2 regions of the Streptomyces sp. DT190 genome follow, and region 1 is predicted to be linked to the other one. Evidence: predicted binding sites of a transcription regulator. Region 1 holds the regulator's gene; the other holds the start of a gene.
What was found. Region 1 encodes HspR, which represses chaperone genes until heat shock. Its sites were predicted from a motif close to TTGAGNNNNNNNNNCTCAA; they were not measured.
Positions count from the first base shown of each region.

Region 2: a site for HspR is predicted at 1,827-1,845, ahead of lon (endopeptidase La). Genes of this name have one in related genera too.

Region 1 is NZ_JBNCNM010000002.1:462,319-466,526, forward strand. It holds gene grpE (nucleotide exchange factor GrpE) at 1-474, shown strand, start outside; gene dnaJ (molecular chaperone DnaJ) at 508-1,686, shown strand; gene ACPXCS_RS05585 (heat shock protein transcriptional repressor HspR) at 1,692-2,144, shown strand; gene ACPXCS_RS05590 (substrate-binding domain-containing protein) at 2,426-3,535, shown strand; gene ACPXCS_RS05595 (DUF418 domain-containing protein) at 3,528-4,208, opposite strand, start outside.
Region 2 is NZ_JBNCNM010000022.1:10,078-14,285, reverse strand. It holds partial or broken gene ACPXCS_RS30575 (rhomboid-like protein) at 1-641, shown strand, start outside; gene ACPXCS_RS30570 (hypothetical protein) at 757-921, shown strand; gene ACPXCS_RS30565 (GNAT family N-acetyltransferase) at 1,023-1,694, opposite strand; gene lon (endopeptidase La) at 1,868-4,208, shown strand, end outside.

The DNA of each region.
Region 1 (4,208 bases):
GAGCGCACCGCGGACCTGCAGCGGCTCCAGGCCGAGTACCAGAACTACCGCCGCCGGGTGGAGCGCGACCGGATCGCGGTCAAGGAGATCGCCATCGCGAACCTCCTGACCGAGCTCCTGCCCGTGCTCGACGACATCGGCCGCGCGCGCGAACACGGTGAGCTGGTGGGCGGCTTCAAGTCCGTCGCCGAGTCGCTGGAGAGCACGGCGGCCAAGATGGGCCTGCAGCAGTTCGGCAAGGAGGGCGAGCCCTTCGACCCGACGATCCACGAAGCCCTGATGCACAGCTACGCACCGGACGTCACCGAGACGACGTGCGTGGCGATTCTGCAGCCCGGGTACCGGATCGGCGAGCGCACCATCCGCCCCGCGCGGGTGGCGGTGGCCGAGCCCCAGCCGGGGGCGCAGACGGTCAAGGCGGAGGAGTCCGCCGACGCCGACGACAAGGAGAGCGGTGGCCCGGACGAGGGCTGACGTCACGGACGAAGGGAAGGAGGGGCGTCGAGGATGAGCACCAAGGACTTCATCGAGAAGGACTACTACAAGGTCCTCGGCGTCCCCAAGGACGCCACCGAGGCCGAGATCAAGAAGGCGTACCGGAAGCTCGCCCGCGAGTTCCACCCGGACGCCAACAAGGGAAACGTCAAGGCCGAGGAGCGCTTCAAGGAGATCTCCGAGGCCAACGACATCCTCGGTGACCCCAAGAAGCGCAAGGAGTACGACGAGGCACGCGCCCTCTTCGGCAACGGCGGCTTCCGCCCGGGGCCGGGCGCGGGCGGCGGCTCCTTCAACTTCGACCTGGGCGACCTCTTCGGGGGCGCCCAGGGGGGCCAGGGCGCCGGCGGCTTCGGCGGCGGCCTCGGTGACGTCTTCGGGGGCCTGTTCAACCGCGGCGGCGCCGGCCCGGGGACGCGTACGCAGCCCCGGCGCGGCCAGGACATCGAGTCCGAGGTCACCCTCACCTTCACGGAGGCCATCGAGGGCGCGACCGTCCCGCTGCGGATGTCCTCGCAGTCGCCCTGCAAGGCCTGTTCGGGCACCGGCGACAAGAACGGCACGCCGCGCGTGTGCCCGACCTGCGTCGGCACCGGGCAGGTCGCCCGGGGCAGCGGCGGCGGCTTCTCGCTCACCGACCCCTGCCCGGACTGCAAGGGCCGCGGCCTGATCGCCGAGACCCCCTGCGACGTCTGCAAGGGCAGCGGCCGGGCCAAGTCCTCGCGGACCATGCAGGTGCGCATCCCCGCGGGCGTCAGCGACGGGCAGCGGATCCGGCTGCGCGGCAAGGGCGCGCCGGGTGAGCGCGGCGGCCCGGCGGGCGACCTGTACGTGGTCGTGCACGTCGACTCCCACCCGGTGTTCGGCCGCAAGGACGACAACCTCACCGTCACCGTCCCGGTCACCTTCACCGAGGCGGCCCTCGGCGGCGAGGTCCGGGTGCCGACGCTGGGCGGCCCGCCCGTCACGCTGAAGCTGCCCCCGGGCACGCCGAACGGCCGGACGATGCGCGCCCGGGGCAAGGGCGCGGTCCGCAAGGACGGCACCCGCGGCGACCTCCTGGTCACCGTCGAGGTGAGTGTCCCGAAGGACCTGACGGGGAAGGCTCGTGACGCACTCGAGGCGTATCGCGAGGCGACCGCGGGTGAGGATCCGCGGGCGGAGCTGTTCCAGGCCGCGAAGGGAGCATGAGTCAGATGGACGGTCGTCGACGCAACCCGTATGAACTGACCGAGGAGACCCCGGTCTACGTCATCTCGGTGGCGGCCCAGCTGTCCGGCCTGCACCCGCAGACCCTGCGCCAGTACGACCGTCTGGGCCTGGTGTCCCCCGACCGCACCGCCGGCCGGGGCCGCCGCTACTCGGCCCGTGACATCGAACTGCTCCGTCAGGTGCAGCAGTTGTCGCAGGACGAGGGCATCAACCTGGCCGGAATCAAGCGCATCATCGAACTGGAGAACCAGGTCGCCGCCCTCCAGGCCCGGGTGGCCGAGCTGGAGGACGCGCTGGACGGCGCCGCGGTGGCGATGCGCCAGCGCGAGGCGGCGGTGCACGCGTCGTACCGCCGGGACCTGGTGCCGTACCAGGAGGTGCAGCAGACCAGCGCGCTGGTGGTGTGGCGGCCGAAACGGCAGCAGCAGTCCGACTGAGGCGGCGGCGTCCGCGAAAGCACGGGAAAGGGACCGGGAGTTGACTCCCGGTCCCTTTCGCGCGCCTTGGGCGGTTTCGTCCACCCTCCCGCCGATGACCGTGTGGTGCAGGGCACTTGAAGATGATTCCGCAGAGTCTTCACAACTACTGCGGAGCGTGGTGTTGCCATCTCGTTAAGTGGTTCCGCTTGACGCTGGGGGGCGCGTCCGCGTTGTCTTTTCAGACACATGGGCCGCAATGCTGTGCCCACGTCCGAATCACACGCGAAGTGAGCCCCCGTATGCGTCGTCGTATCGCCATATCCGTGGCCGCCGCCACGATCTCCCTCACGCTCGCCGGCTGCGGCGTGCTCAACGCGACCGGGAGCAGTGACGACGCGAGCCCGACCAAGGGCAACGACATCACGGTGGGCCTGCTGCTGCCGGAGAAGGCCAACACGCGCTACGAGAACTTCGACTACCCGATCATCAAGCGGAAGGTCGAGTCCCTCACCAACGACAAGGGCCGCGTCGAGTACGCCAACGCCGAGGCGGACGCCGGCAAGCAGGCGAGCCAGATGCAGCAGATGATCGACGACCGGGTCGACGTGATCCTGCTGGACGCGGTCGACTCGCACGCCATCGCCGGCAGCGTGAAGAAGGCCAAGGAGGCCGGCATCCCGGTCATCGCCTACGACCGGCTGGCCGAGGGCCCGATCGAGGCGTACATCTCCTTCGACAACGAGCTGGTCGGCGAGGTCCAGGGACGCACCCTGCTGGAGGCCATCGGCGAGGACGCCGGCCTCACCGACAAGATCGTCATGATGAACGGCTCGCCGACGGACCCCAACGCCAAGCAGTTCAAGGCCGGGGCGATGTCCGAGCTGAACGGCAAGGTGACGATCGCCCAGTCCTTCGACACCGCGGACTGGAAGCCGGAGAACGCCGAGGCCAACATGGCCCAGGCCATCGCGAAGATCGGCAAGGACAACATCAAGGCCGTCTACTCGGCCAACGACGGCATGGCCGGCGGCATCGTCAAGGCCCTGGAGGCCGCGGGCGTGACCGACCTGCCGCCGATCACCGGCCAGGACGCGGAACTGGCCGCCGTGCAGCGGATCCTCGCCGGCAAGCAGTACATGAGCGTCTACAAGTCGTACCCGCAGGAGGCGGAGAACGCCGCGGAGATGGCCGTCGCCAAGGTCCAGGGCCGCGACATCCAGTTCGCCGCCCTCACCCGCGACAAGGTCGACAGCCCCACACACAAGGGCATCCCGGCCCAGCTCGTCCCGGTGGTCGCGCTGACCAAGAAGAACATCGAGGACACGGTCGTCGCCGACGACATCTACAAGGTGTCGGACATCTGCACCGCCCCGTACAAGGCGGCGTGCGAGGCGGCGGGCCTCAACTAGCCGGTTCCGGCGCCCGCGGGGCGCGGGTCCGCCCCGGCCGCCCCGCCAGGGTGATCGCCCGGAGCAGCCACTCGGCGGGCCCGTGCCGGAAGCGCCGCAGCAGCGCCGTGCCGAGGGCGAGCTGGAACGCGTAGACGGCGACCGCGAGCAGCAGCACGGCGGCCGCGCCCAGGCGGCCGTACAGGGACAGGCCGTACGCCGACGCCAGGCACATCACGAGCAGGGACTGCCCGAGGTAGTGCGTGAGCGCCAGGCGGCCCGCCGGGACGAACACCAGCCGCACCCGCCCGCCCCACGGCGAGTCCAGCAGGAGCAGCAGCAGGCACGCGTAGGCGGCCGACAGGGCCGGGGCCGTCAGGGTGCCCACGCCGATGCCCAGGAGGTGCCAGCGGTCGTCCAGCGGCCCCTGGGCGGCGGAGGCGAAGAAGACGGCCCCCGGGACGCCGACGGCCAGTCCCACGGCCGCGGTCCGCCGCAGCCGGGCGCGGTCCACCCCGCCGGGCGCGAGCAGCCGTCTCTTGCCCGCCGCCAGGCCGAGGAGGAAGGCCGCGAGCACGCCCGGGGCCATCAGGAGCGCGGCGGCGAGGGTGAGCGGCAGCCGGTCCAGGTTCTCGCGCACGACGGAGCCGACGGTGCCGCGGTAGGCGGCCACGGCCCGGTCGATCGCCCCGTG
Region 2 (4,208 bases), on a different contig from region 1:
CCAGGTCCGCCCAGGGCCCCTGCGCCCGAGCAGCCCCCGGCCGAGGTGCCGGACACGCCGGCCGGTGGGCCGTGGCCGGGCAGCGCGCCGTCGCCGGACCGCGTGCCGTCGCTGGCCGTGGCCGGGCAGCGCGGCGTCGCCGGCCGCGTGCCGTCGCTCGACGGTGTGCCGAGGCAGCGCGGCGTGCTCGGCACCGGGGGCCCGGGTCGCAGGAGTCCGGCCCCGCGCCGGCGTCCCGGCGTCACCGGGTGCCGCGTCCCTGGCCGCTGCTGCCCACCCCCACGGGTACGCCGTTCACCTTCGCGTACACGGCCCTGCTCTGCCTCACCTCGCTGATCGGCGCGTACGCGCAGCCCGGCGTGGTGCACGCCCTGCTCCAGGGCTCCAGCACGGACGTGGCACACCTGGTGCGCACGCCGGAACTGGTGCTGGTCGGCAGCGCGCTGTGGGTCGCGGGCGGGATGGCCTCGCCGTTCGCGGCCGGGTGCGTGCTGGTGCTGACCGCCCTGGAACCGCGGATCAGAGGGCTGCGCACGGCCGGGGTGTTCCTGCTCGGGCACGTCCTCGCGACCCTGGCGACCGAGGTCCCGGTGGGCCTCGCGGTGCCGGCCGGGCACCTGCCCGGCTCCTCCCTGCACCGCCTCGACTACGGCGTCAGCTCCGGCGTCGCCGCCGCCACCGGCGCCCTGGCCGGTCTGCTCCCGCCCTGGCCGGTCTGCTCCCGCCCTGGCCGGTCTGCTCCCGCCCTGGCCGCGCGTGACCCTGCCGGCCGCCTTCGGCGGAATGCTCCTGCGGGACCTGCTCGCCTTCGCCGACCCGCTGACCGACTGGGGCCATCCGATCGCCCTGGCCGTCGGCGTCGCGGCCTGGCCGCTGGTGCGGCGGTGGCACCTCGCCCGTACGGTGCCGGGCGGGAACTGAGGGAGGGGGCAGGCCGGGGCCGAGGGCGGGGCTGCCAGGGCCGGGGCCGATGGCGGGCCGCCCCGGCCGGTGGCCTGAGGCGGGCCGCCCTGCGGGTGGCTTCAGGCGGGCCGCCCGGCCCGCGCCGACCCCGACGGGTCGTGCCGGGCGCTGGTCAGCCAGGCCCTCATCTCCCAGCCCAGTGCCTCGTACAGGCCGCGCCCCGCGGGCGTGCCGGCCAGGACGCCGGTCCGTGCTCCCTGCCGGGCCGCCGCGCTCTGCAGGGTCCGCATGACGAAGCTGCCCAGTCCCTTGCGGCGGTGTTCCGGGGCGGTCTCGATCCGGTCGGCGACGGCGGTGTCGCCGGTCGGGGTGATCTGCCCGCGTGCGGCCAGGGATCCGTCCGGGGCGGCCAGCATCACGCGCGTCACCCCACCCCGCTCCCAGGTGCGCAGCCGATGGCCGGCCGGGACGTCCGGAGGCTGCTGCGCCGCCAGCGGGATCGTCATGAGGCAGCCGGGTTCGGGGTCGATCCACCAGTCGTCGCCCAGCCAGCCGGCGACCACCGCCGGGTCCCGGAAGGCCTTCAGCCACACGCCGTCGCCGGTCACCGCGCCGGCCACCTTGCGGACGGTCGTCTCGTCGAGGCCCTCACCCGTGGTGCCGAACACGTGCCGGGTGCCGTGCCCGTACAGCCCCACGTCGATCGTCCAGCCCCACGGCTCGGCCACGGGCGGCGCCGCCCCGCGTGACACGACCCACCCGTCCACCCATGCCCGCACGGTCTCGTCCACGCCGCTCCTGTAATCCACGAAATGCGCCGTCGCCTATTACGGGGGTGACCTTATGCGGCCCCCTTCCCGTCGCGGCAGCGGTGATCGCTGACAGCGAACACGTGTCGGGGAACAACCGGCCGCCCCCAAGCATTGAGTCGGCATAGCTCAACTTGACTGCCGAAGGGGAGATCATGGCTTCGACGTCCACACCGCTCACCCTGCCCGTGCTGCCGCTCGACGACGAGGTCGTGCTGCCCGGGATGGTGGTCCCGCTGGACCTGAGCGACTCCGAGGTCCGTGCCGCGGTGGAGGCCGCCCAGGCCGCCGCTCGGACAACACCCGGAAAGCCCCGGGTACTCCTGGTGCCACGCATCGACGGGACGTACGCGAACACCGGTGTCCTCGGCACCGTCGAGCAGGTCGGCCGGCTGGCCGACGGCGACCCGGGCGCGCTGATCCGCGGCCGACGGCGGGTGAGGATCGGTGCGGGGACCACGGGACCCGGCGCGGCCCTGTGGGTCGAGGGCACCAGCGTCGACGACACCGTGCCGGAGCCGCTGCCCGGCCAGGTCGCCGAACTGGTCAAGGAGTACAAGGCCCTCGCCACCGCATGGCTGCGCAAGCGCGGCGCCTGGCAGGTCGTCGACCGGGTCCAGGCCATCGACGACGTCTCGGCGCTCGCCGACAACTCCGGCTACTCGCCGTTCCTGACCACCGACCAGAAGGTCGAACTGCTGGAGACCACCGACCCGGTGGCCCGGCTCAAGCTCGCCACGCAGCAGCTGCGCGACCACCTCGCCGAGCAGGACGTGGCCGAGACCATCGCCAAGGACGTCCAGGAGGGCGTCGACAAGCAGCAGCGCGAGTTCCTGCTGCGGCGTCAGCTCGAAGCGGTCCGCAAGGAGCTGCGCGAGCTGAACGGCGAGCAGGAGGGCGAGGAGTCCGACGACTACCGCGCCCGCGTGGAGGCCGCCGACCTGCCCGAGAAGGTCCGCGAGGCCGCCCTCAAGGAGGTCGACAAGCTGGAGCGGTCCTCCGACCAGTCGCCCGAGGGCTCGTGGATCCGCACCTGGCTCGACACGGTCCTGGAGATGCCGTGGAACGAGCGCACCGAGGACGCCTACGACATCCAGGGCGCCAAGGCGGTCCTGGACGCCGAGCACTCCGGCCTGGAGGACGTCAAGGAGCGCATCACCGAGTACCTGGCGGTGCGCAAGCGGCGCAACGACCGGGGACTCGGGGTCGTCGGCGGGCGGCGCGGCGGTGCCGTGCTCGCGCTCGTCGGCCCGCCCGGCGTCGGCAAGACCAGCCTGGGCGAGTCCGTCGCCCACGCCATGGGCCGGAAGTTCGTCCGCGTCGCCCTCGGCGGCGTCCGCGACGAGGCCGAGATCCGCGGCCACCGGCGCACCTACGTCGGCGCGCTGCCCGGCCGGATCGTCCGCGCCGTCAAGGAGGCCGGGTCGATGAACCCGGTCGTGCTCCTCGACGAGATCGACAAGGTGGGCTCGGACTTCCGGGGCGACCCGGCCGCCGCCCTGCTCGAAGTGCTCGACCCGGCGCAGAACCACACCTTCCGCGACCACTACCTGGAGGTCGAACTCGACCTGTCGGACGTCGTCTTCCTCGCCACCGCCAACGTCCTGGAGGCGATCCCGGAGGCCCTGGCGGACCGGATGGAGATCGTCCGCCTGGACGGCTACACCGAGGACGAGAAGGTCGTCATCGCCCGCGACCACCTGCTCCCGCGCCAGCTGGAGCGCGCCGGGCTCGGCCAGGACGAGGTGACCATCGACGAGAGCGCGCTGCGCAAGCTGGCCGGCGAGTACACGCGCGAGGCGGGCGTCCGCACCCTGGAGCGGTCCGTGGCGCGGCTGCTGCGCAAGATCGCGGCCCAGCACGAACTGGGCGAGCGGGAACTGCCCTTCACCGTCACCGAGAGCCACCTGCGGGACCTGATCGGCCGGCCGCACCACGTGCCGGAGTCCGCCCAGGACCCGGCCGAGCGCCGCACCGCCGTGCCGGGCGTGGCCACCGGGCTCGCCGTGACCGGGGCGGGCGGTGACGTGCTCTACGTGGAGGCGTCCCTGGCCGACCCGGAGACGGGCGCGGCCGGACTGACCCTGACCGGTCAGCTGGGCGACGTGATGAAGGAGTCCGCGCAGATCGCGCTGAGCTTCCTGCGCTCCCACGGCGCCGAGCTCGAACTGCCGGTGGGCGACCTGAAGGACCGGGGCGTGCACATCCACTTCCCGGCGGGCGCGGTCCCGAAGGACGGCCCGAGCGCCGGCATCACGATGACCACGGCCCTGGCGTCCCTGCTGTCCGGACGCCTGGTCCGCACGGACGTGGCGATGACCGGTGAGGTCTCGCTGACCGGGCGGGTCCTGCCCATCGGCGGTGTGAAGCAGAAGCTGCTCGCCGCGCACCGGGCGGGTGTCACCACGGTGATCATCCCCAAGCGCAACGAGCCCGACCTGGACGACGTCCCGGCGGAGGTGCTGGACAAGCTCGACGTCCACGCCGTCACCGATG